2 regions of the Enterococcus infantis genome follow, and region 1 is predicted to be linked to the other one. Evidence: a T-box and tRNA genes for the amino acid it is inferred to sense, from the RefSeq annotation. Region 1 holds a T-box; the other holds one or more tRNA genes.

Region 1 (4,307 bases):
TGAAATCAAGGTGAGCGGCAGATCGCTACTGGACTTTTCTCGAGACGACGGTAAACCTTTTTATCTGATGCCAATGCCCAGCCTCTATTTTACTAGGGACTCATTGGCTTGTGTCGGACGGGGCTTGTTGATCAACCCCCTTGCTTTTGAAGCCCGTAAGCGAGAATCACTTTTTGTAGAATACATCTATCGACATCATCCAGATTTTGCCAAAGAAGAAACTCCTATCTGGCTGGATCGGGACTATGATGCCCCGATTGAGGGTGGAGATGTTTTAGTATTGAGTAACGAGGTGTTGGCAGTAGGCATCAGCCAACGAACTAGTGCCAAAGCAATTGAGCAGCTGGCACGTAATATTTTGGGTAAATCAGGCGGCTTTCAGAAGATCCTGGCAATTAAAATACCTAAAGAGCGGGCGATGATGCATTTGGATACGGTTTTTACCATGGTAGACAAAGACAAGTTTACGATTCATCCAATGATCCTCTCAGCAGAAGGCATGCTGGATATTTATGTGATTGAAGCAGCAGCTGAAAACTTGAAAATCACAGCCCAGCGGGATTTGCAGCAAGTGCTGAAAAAACTGTTGGGACTTAGCGAGCTGATTTTGATTCCTACCGGTGGCGGTGATGCCATTGCCGCACCGAGAGAGCAGTGGAATGATGGCTCCAACACGTTAGCGATTGCACCGGGAAAAGTGGTTACTTATGATCGCAACTACGTTTCCAATGAATTGCTGAGAGAAGCTGGAATTACGGTATTTGAGATCCCTTCTGGCGAGCTGTCTCGAGGCAGAGGCGGTCCCCGATGCATGAGTCAACCTTTTTGGCGGGAAAGTCTTTGAACTTTCCCGTTTTTATGATACACTGAACAAAATGAATAATTATACATTTTGGAGGTTGATCGAAGATGGAATATTCAGTGTTTCAAGGGAAGAGTTTTTTGAAGGAAAAGGATTTTACGAAAGAAGAGCTGCTGTATTTGATCGACTTTTCCGCGCATTTAAAGCAATTGAAAAAATCCGGAATCTCGCATAAATATCTGGAGGGAAAAAATATCGCGTTGCTGTTTGAAAAGACCTCTACTCGGACTAGAGCCGCTTTTACTGTGGCCGCCAATGATCTGGGAGCACATCCGGAATTTCTCGGGGCCAATGATATTCAGCTGGGGAAAAAAGAGTCTGTAGCAGATACGGCTAAAGTATTGGGAAGCATGTTTGACGGAATCGAGTATCGCGGGTTCAGTCAAACTGCGGTGGAGGACTTGGCGACCTTTTCCGGTGTGCCAGTATGGAATGGACTAACAGACGAATGGCATCCAACCCAGATGTTGGCTGATTTTTTGACGATTAAAGAGCATTTTGGCAAGCTGGAGGGCTTGACTCTGGTGTATGCCGGCGATGGTCGAAACAATGTCGCCAATTCATTATTAGTGACCGGTGCGCTGTTAGGAGTTAACGTGCATATCGTGGCACCGGAATCCCTGTTTCCAAAAGAGGAGGTCGTGGCTTTGGCGCAAAAATATGCCAATATATCTGGCGCTCAGCTGTTGGTTACCACTGATGTTTCAAAAGGAGTCAAAGGGGCAGATGTGCTGTATACGGATGTCTGGGTTTCCATGGGAGAAGAAGAGAAATTTTCTGAACGAGTGGAACTTTTACTGCCCTATCAAGTCAATAGGAAGATGGTTGCTGCTACAGGCAATGAAGAAGTCATCTTTTTACATTGTTTACCGGCATTTCATGACACCAAAACTCAATATGCAAAAAACATTGCGGCCTCTTTTGGTGTTACGGAAATGGAAGTGACAGATGAGGTATTCAACGCGCCTTTTGCCAAGCAATTTCAACAAGCTGAAAACCGGATGCATACCATCAAAGCTGTGATGGCAGCCACACTGGGCAATCTGTTTATTCCTAAAGTTTGAAGCAAAGTGGGGTAGCCCTGCATTTGCTGACAAAAGCATGGCTGATTTTTTAACTAGTCAACGGGCTGCATTTTTGCTATACTTGTCTCAGTTTAATACGAAACGTTGAGCAAGAAAGTAGCGCTGCAGTCTGATTAAAGCGAATCCGGGGAGGTGGAAGCCGGGTATTTGTCGCATCGTGAAACGCACTTGTGAGTTTTCTGCACTGGCAGACGGCAGCCTACCGTTAGAGGTGAGGTGGTCCGATAAGTTCGGACAAGAAGAGTGGTACCGCGGGAATTCTCGTCTCTGATGTGTAGACATCAGGGACGTTTTTTGTTTGCCCAATTACTGCTTGTGCCAGCTTATTTCTCAGGTGTAGTAAACCGTCAGTCAATCGTAAAAAGGAGAAGATGACATGAATAACAAAGAAATCGTAGCAAAAGCTGTCTTTGATGTGGTGAAAGACGACCTTCCATTGGAGCAAGTCCAAGCACTCTTAGAAAACCCTAAGTCGGCAGATCACGGGGACGTCGCATTTCCGGCATTTGCCTTGGCAAAAGCTTATCGCAAAGCACCTCAACAAATTGCCGCGGAATTGGCAGAAAAAATCGAACCCGATGCCTTTGAAAAAATCGAAGTTGTAGGACCGTATTTGAACTTTTTCATGAGTAAAAGTAGTGTGTCTGAAACTGTTTTGAAGCAAGTCATTACTGAAAAAAATCATTACGGAGATGCTTCTGTAGGTATGGACCAGACTGTCCCAATCGACATGTCTTCACCAAATATTGCGAAACCTATCTCAATGGGACACTTGCGCTCTACAGTAATTGGCAATGCTATCGGATTTATCTTGGAAAAAATCGGTTACCGCCCAATTCGAATCAACCATTTAGGCGATTGGGGAACACAGTTTGGTAAGCTGATTGTGGCCTATAAAAAATGGGGTTCAGAATCAGCAGTCAAAGCACAGCCGATTCAAGAACTGTTGCGCTTATATGTCGACTTTCATGAAAAAGCGGAAACAGAACCCGCATTGGAAGATGAAGCAAGGGCGTGGTTTAAAAAGCTGGAAGATGGCGATGAAGAGGCTATTTCTTTGTGGCAATGGTTCCGTGATGAATCCATGAAAGAATTCAATAAGATTTATGATTTGTTGGATGTCAAATTCGACTCCATGAATGGGGAAGCTTTTTACAACGACAAAATGGCAGAAATCGTGGAAATGCTGGAAGAAAAGCACCTGTTAAAAGAAGACCAGGGGGCTGAAATTGTGGACTTGTCCGCCTATGATTTGAATCCAGCTTTGATTCGCAAATCCGATGGTGCCACACTTTATATCACCCGGGATCTGGCTGCGGCACTTTACCGCAAACGGACATACGATTTTGCCAAATCCGTCTATGTCGTGGGGAATGAACAAAGCTATCACTTTAAACAGTTAAAAGCAGTCTTGAAAGAAATGGGCTTTGACTGGGCAGATGAAATCTATCACGTCGCTTTTGGGCTGATCACAAAAGACGGCAAAAAGCTATCCACTCGTAAAGGGAAGATCGTCTTGTTGGAAGAAGTATTAATGGAGGCCACTGCTTTGGCAAAAGGCCAGATTGCTGAAAAGAATCCAACGCTGGAAAATCAAGATGAAGTCGCTAAACAAGTCGGCGTGGGAGCAGTCATTTTCCATGACTTGAAAAACGATCGGATGAACAACTTTGATTTCAATTTGGAAGAAGTCGTGCGCTTTGAAGGCGAGACGGGTCCTTATGTTCAATACACTCATGCACGGGGGATGAGCATTCTTGCCAAAGCTGATTTCACACCAGATGCCTCAGTAGTTTACAGCTTGTCGGATGAAAATAGCTGGGAAGTTATCAAGCTTTTGCAACAATACCCGGACACAGTTTTGAATGCGGCTGAAAAATATGAACCGTCTGTGATTGCTAAACATGCGATCAAATTGGCCCAAGTCTTCAACAAGTTTTATGCCAATGTTAAAGTATTGGCAGACGATGATCAAAAAGACGCACGTCTGGCACTGGTTTACGCGGTGACTGTAGTTCTTAAAGAAGACCTGCGCATACTGGGACTTGCTGCGCCAGATAAGATGTAGTCTTTCATTCAAAGAAAGATTGTTGGACAAAGATTGCGGTGCCCCTCTCCAATGACAGGGGACAGCCGCAATCTTTTGTTCTATAATGAGAGTAAAGAGTGGTCAAAATCAGTTGCTTAGATTACATGATGAGAGGTTTTGATGTTTTTTGTATCGAAGGCTTCTACATTCAAAAGAAACCAGGTGATAAATGTGCCAAAATCAACTTTTCTGAATTTACCTCCAGCTAAGAAAAAAGCCGTTGAAGATGTTTTATTAGAAGTGTTTTACAACCGCCATGTGGCACAGGTAA
Region 2 (4,307 bases), on a different contig from region 1:
GGATAAATATGGACTCAGCTTGATCGCCATCGGATTGCTGGTTTTGGTTTACAGCATGAATCCGAACAATGTCAATTGGAACTGGGAATCGATTTCAACCGCAGTTACATTGATTATTGTCGGTCTTCTGCTCTTCAGAAGAGGCATTAAGAATAATAAAGCAAAGGAAGGAGACGCCAAGAGTGATCATCGAAAAAGAACTTAAAATATCTGCCAAAAATTTCTATGATAAGATCATTGACTCGGTAGTCTTCGATATCCGAAAGACAACTGGCAAAGATGTCACCAGAAACCAGTTAAAGAATTTTGAATATATCAAAGAATTCTCTAAAATCAACCGAGCAAAAATTTTGATTGAAGAAGTCGTTCCCAATCGTGTCTACCAGTTCAGAACGTCAACCACCAGAAATGATTTTACAGTACGGTATGAAATTGAGGAGCTGGCTGAAAATCGTTGTAAGATCCATTACGAAGAAACGATGAAGTCCTTTGGGTTCATGCAACAAATGAATGATGCTGTGATGGGGATTCCCATGGGTTTCTTTAAAAAACGCAATTTCAAAAAGATGATGGAAATGATCGAAAAATCTGCATAATCATCAGACCGGAACGCTTAGTGCCCTCAGGCAGTAGGTGTTGCGGTCGACTTTTGTGTTCAATGATAGAAACAAGGAGGAATAGAAACATTGACTGATGTCAAAGAAATGACCAGCGAGCACGTTGAGGACATGCTATCACTGGTCTCGTATGCTTTTCAGTGGGAATTGTCAGATAACAATCGCAAACGCTTTTCAATGCTGGCGGAAAATTCATGGAATTTCGGTTCCTTTGATGAAAAGGGACGCCTAGCCAGCCAAGTGATGGCGACTCCTTTTAAAATTGATCTCTTTGGTGACCACCATTTGATGGCAGGTATCGGTTTTGTTGCTAGCTACCCTGAATACCGCAGTCAAGGTCGAATTGATCGCATCATGACAGAATTGCTGGCGACTTCCCGGGAAAGAGGCGTTAATCTGTCTTACTTGGCTCCTTTCTCCTACCCATTTTACAGACGCTATGGATATGAGTTGACGTTTGAACGGGCAGTCTATGATGTGCCGGCTTCTCAGTGGCCTGACTCGCCAAAAGTCTCAGGACGGGTTGAACGGCTGTCCTGGACAGAAGCCAAGCCGGTGATTCAGGAGCTTTTTACTGCCGCGAAACGGCACCATCAAGGCGGTGTTGAGCGAGAAGAGTGGTGGTTGTCCTTCAAGTTCCCATTACGCAAAAACTATACCTATGCGGTGTATTATGATGCAAAAGATATCCCTCAAGGTTACTTGGTCTACCTTTTGGAGCCGGGAAAATTGACTATTGCAGAATGGACTTGGCTGACTGGAGAAGCCTTTCGAGGATTGAATCGCTTTGTTGCTTCTCATAATGGTTCAGTGGCCAACATTTTTTATGACGTAGGTTTTGATGGACAGAACCTGCAGTTTCTCACTCAAACACCAATGAGCGGATTTACTGTGCGACCAGAAATGATGGCACGGGTAGTTGACGTTAAGCGTTTTTTAAAATACACTAAAAAGGTTCAAGCGCTTCCCGAAAGTATCGCACTAATGGTGACGGGTGACTCTTATGCTGCTTGGAACAATGGTATTTTTGAGCTGAGAAAAGGCGATTGTGGAGTAGACATTGTGCAGGTAGAAGAGACCGAACTGCCCCTTGTTAAGCTGTCAATTCAACGGTTTACTCAGTTGTTTATGGGATACCTCTCACCAGAGACCCTTTTGTTTCATGGACTAATCGAAACTGATGAAAGTCTTTTAAAAGTTTTAAAAACAATCCTGCCTAATCAAAAACCAATCTTAGAAGATTACTTCTGATTTTGGATAGCTGCTGCTAATAGTAATTAAAAAGGCCGCTATCCACGAGCATAGTGGACAGCGGCATAAAAGTAGTGGTTAGTTTTTGACATCACTGCGGACAAATTTAAAACGGATAGGTTTCGACGGACGTTTCGTCTCACGGGAAAGTTCGCCTTGATCTTTTAAAGCGGATTTTACAACTTGTTCCCGAGTTTTTTTGTATTGATTCATGCGTCGTGCCAAAACCTCTTCTTTTCGTTGTTTCATAATTAAGTCCCCCTCATAATTATCAGATAGTTTTGTAACCTTGTTTCAATAAGTGTAGCACTTGAAAGCGGTTAAATCTAAAAGTACGCTTGTGGAATCAGTAACAAGCTTGTTCTTTAAAAGGTCCCACGAAACTCTGTAAAACAGTGATTCTTTGAATAAAAAATAGGAACGGCAATTTGCCGTTCCTGTAAAGAAGACTGCGAATCAACAGTCAGCTAGCGCGAATATGTTTTAGAACGTTCCCTGCCGGAATCGAACCAGCAACTAATCCTTAGGAGGGATTTGTTATATCCATTTAACTAAGGGAACCTATTATTTTTACGACATTGTTTATTTTAACGTTGTTGACGCAAGGATTCAAGTAGTCAACGACGATTGGAGGAAAGAAAATGGTAAAACGATTAATCAGTGCGACACCAAGTGAAGTCGCACAAATGAATGGGGCAGAATTGAAGCAGTCCATCAAAGCCAGCGAAGGACGCACGATTTGTGTGGAAAATGTTGTTGGTACACTGCCACAAGTCGGTGATCTGACAAACGCAGAAGTGGCAAAAGCTTTTGGAGCGGATTTAATTCTGCTGAATGGTTTTGACTGCTTTCATCCGGTAGTCATGGGGGTACCGGGCTTATCTTTTGAAGCGGTATTGGATCCAACAGCTGAGATTGCCAATCCAATCCCTGTGCTGAAGGAGCTGACTGGACGACCAATCGGGATCAATCTGGAACCAATCCCAGATGATCTTGACTTGATGAGTGAACAAGTAGTGATCTCCAAAGGGCGTACCAGCTCTGCAGAAACGATTCAGCGTGCCGAAGAACTCGGTGTGGATTTTATCTGCTTTACCGGAAATCCTGGTACCGGTGTAACTAATGAAGCCATTGCCGGTGCAGTAAAAATCGCCAAGGAAAACTTTTCTGGGATGATTATCGCGGGTAAGATGCACAGTGCCGGCTCAGATGAACCGGTAGTAACAAAAGAAGCAATCGCGGCTTATGCAGAAGCTGGGGCTGACATCTTACTGTTGCCGGCAGTGGGAACCATTCAGGGCTTTTTGGAACAAGATCTAATCGAAGCCGTGAAGTTTGCCAAAGCACGGGATCTTTTGACAATGACAGCCATCGGAACTAGTCAAGAAAGTGCTCGGCCAGAGACCCTTCGTCAAATCGCCTTGACTTGTAAAACTTGTGGAGTCGATATCCAACATATCGGTGATGCCGGTTACGGCGGTTTAGCACCAGCTGAAAATATCTTTGAAATGTCCATTGCGATTCGCGGAATGCGCCACACATTGTATCGTTGTGCGCAGTCTATTAATCGATGAGGTACATCGCTATTCTAGCCAAGAGGTCCTGTGACAATCATCAGGTCACAATTCTTCGAAGCGAACCCTGCCAAATGAACACATGAGCTGCAAAAAAAAACAAGCAACTTCCTTAAGAAACATTGGAAGGTGCTTGTTTTTTTGCTGTTAAACCTCTCAAATGCTGTCTAATTTTTGTTTTGTCAAGGAAAGTTGGTGTTTGGAGTTTTTCTCTCTATGCTGCTTTGAAATGAGCTATCGCAGCCTTTTTACTTATCTAGCTCACAGTCCTCTTAATAAGATTTTCAGACCGCTGCAAGCAGAGAAGCTGTTAATCGTTGTAACTTGTTTCAGTGGGGGCCCGTTCGGTTTATTGAAATAGAATTTATCGGCCGTTTTCGAGTGTATCAATTTAAAATGTGAATTTTCAATATAGAGTGGTTTTGGTAATGAAATGCTGAAAATTAATCCAGAGCGCTCCATTTTTTAGTCTTATGAAGTGCAACACTGCGGATTTCGTCGTAGTGGATTTTCTCACCGGCAATATAGATACCCAATTCATCATAGCCTTGTATTTTGCCTACTACATCGGGAGGATAGTGACCCTCAGCATCCATTTCTTCTTTTTGCAGTGCGACAGACTGGTCTTTGATACGGGCTTCTGTCAATAGCTGGCCAATCTCTTCGGTGGTCATGGCTGGTTTTGCTGGCCAAGTATAGCGACGTTCCTTTTTTTCAGCGGCTAACTGGCTGGTATGTTCAGATAGGTAAAAGCCGTTCCATTTCAATTTTTTCCGGTCTTGATAAGGGTGAAGTTCATTTGTCATAAGCCATCCAATCCTCCTGCGCCGCCAGCATGACCGCCCACCAAATGACTGCGGGGGAT

What was found. A T-box is a leader RNA that pairs with one kind of tRNA and senses whether it is charged. The one in region 1 lies ahead of argS (arginine--tRNA ligase), so its partner is inferred to be a tRNA-Arg.
Region 2: it encodes a tRNA-Arg, which carries the amino acid that the T-box ahead of argS (arginine--tRNA ligase) is inferred to sense. The anticodon was not compared.

The regions. Positions count from the first base shown of each region.
Region 1 is NZ_JBMHFB010000004.1:63,947-68,253, forward strand. It holds gene arcA (arginine deiminase) at 1-844, shown strand, start outside; gene argF (ornithine carbamoyltransferase) at 910-1,926, shown strand; T-box leader at 2,023-2,219, shown strand; gene argS (arginine--tRNA ligase) at 2,324-4,015, shown strand; gene ACOMA8_RS05750 (TetR/AcrR family transcriptional regulator) at 4,208-4,307, shown strand, end outside.
Region 2 is NZ_JBMHFB010000007.1:192,145-196,451, forward strand. It holds gene ACOMA8_RS10115 (DUF3188 domain-containing protein) at 1-205, shown strand, start outside; gene ACOMA8_RS10120 (DUF3284 domain-containing protein) at 183-596, shown strand; gene ACOMA8_RS10125 (GNAT family N-acetyltransferase) at 687-1,868, shown strand; gene ACOMA8_RS10130 (hypothetical protein) at 1,947-2,117, opposite strand; tRNA gene ACOMA8_RS10135 (tRNA-Arg) at 2,358-2,429, opposite strand; gene ACOMA8_RS10140 (DUF7916 family protein) at 2,510-3,442, shown strand; gene ACOMA8_RS10145 (hypothetical protein) at 3,886-4,248, opposite strand; gene ACOMA8_RS10150 (Y-family DNA polymerase) at 4,245-4,307, opposite strand, start outside.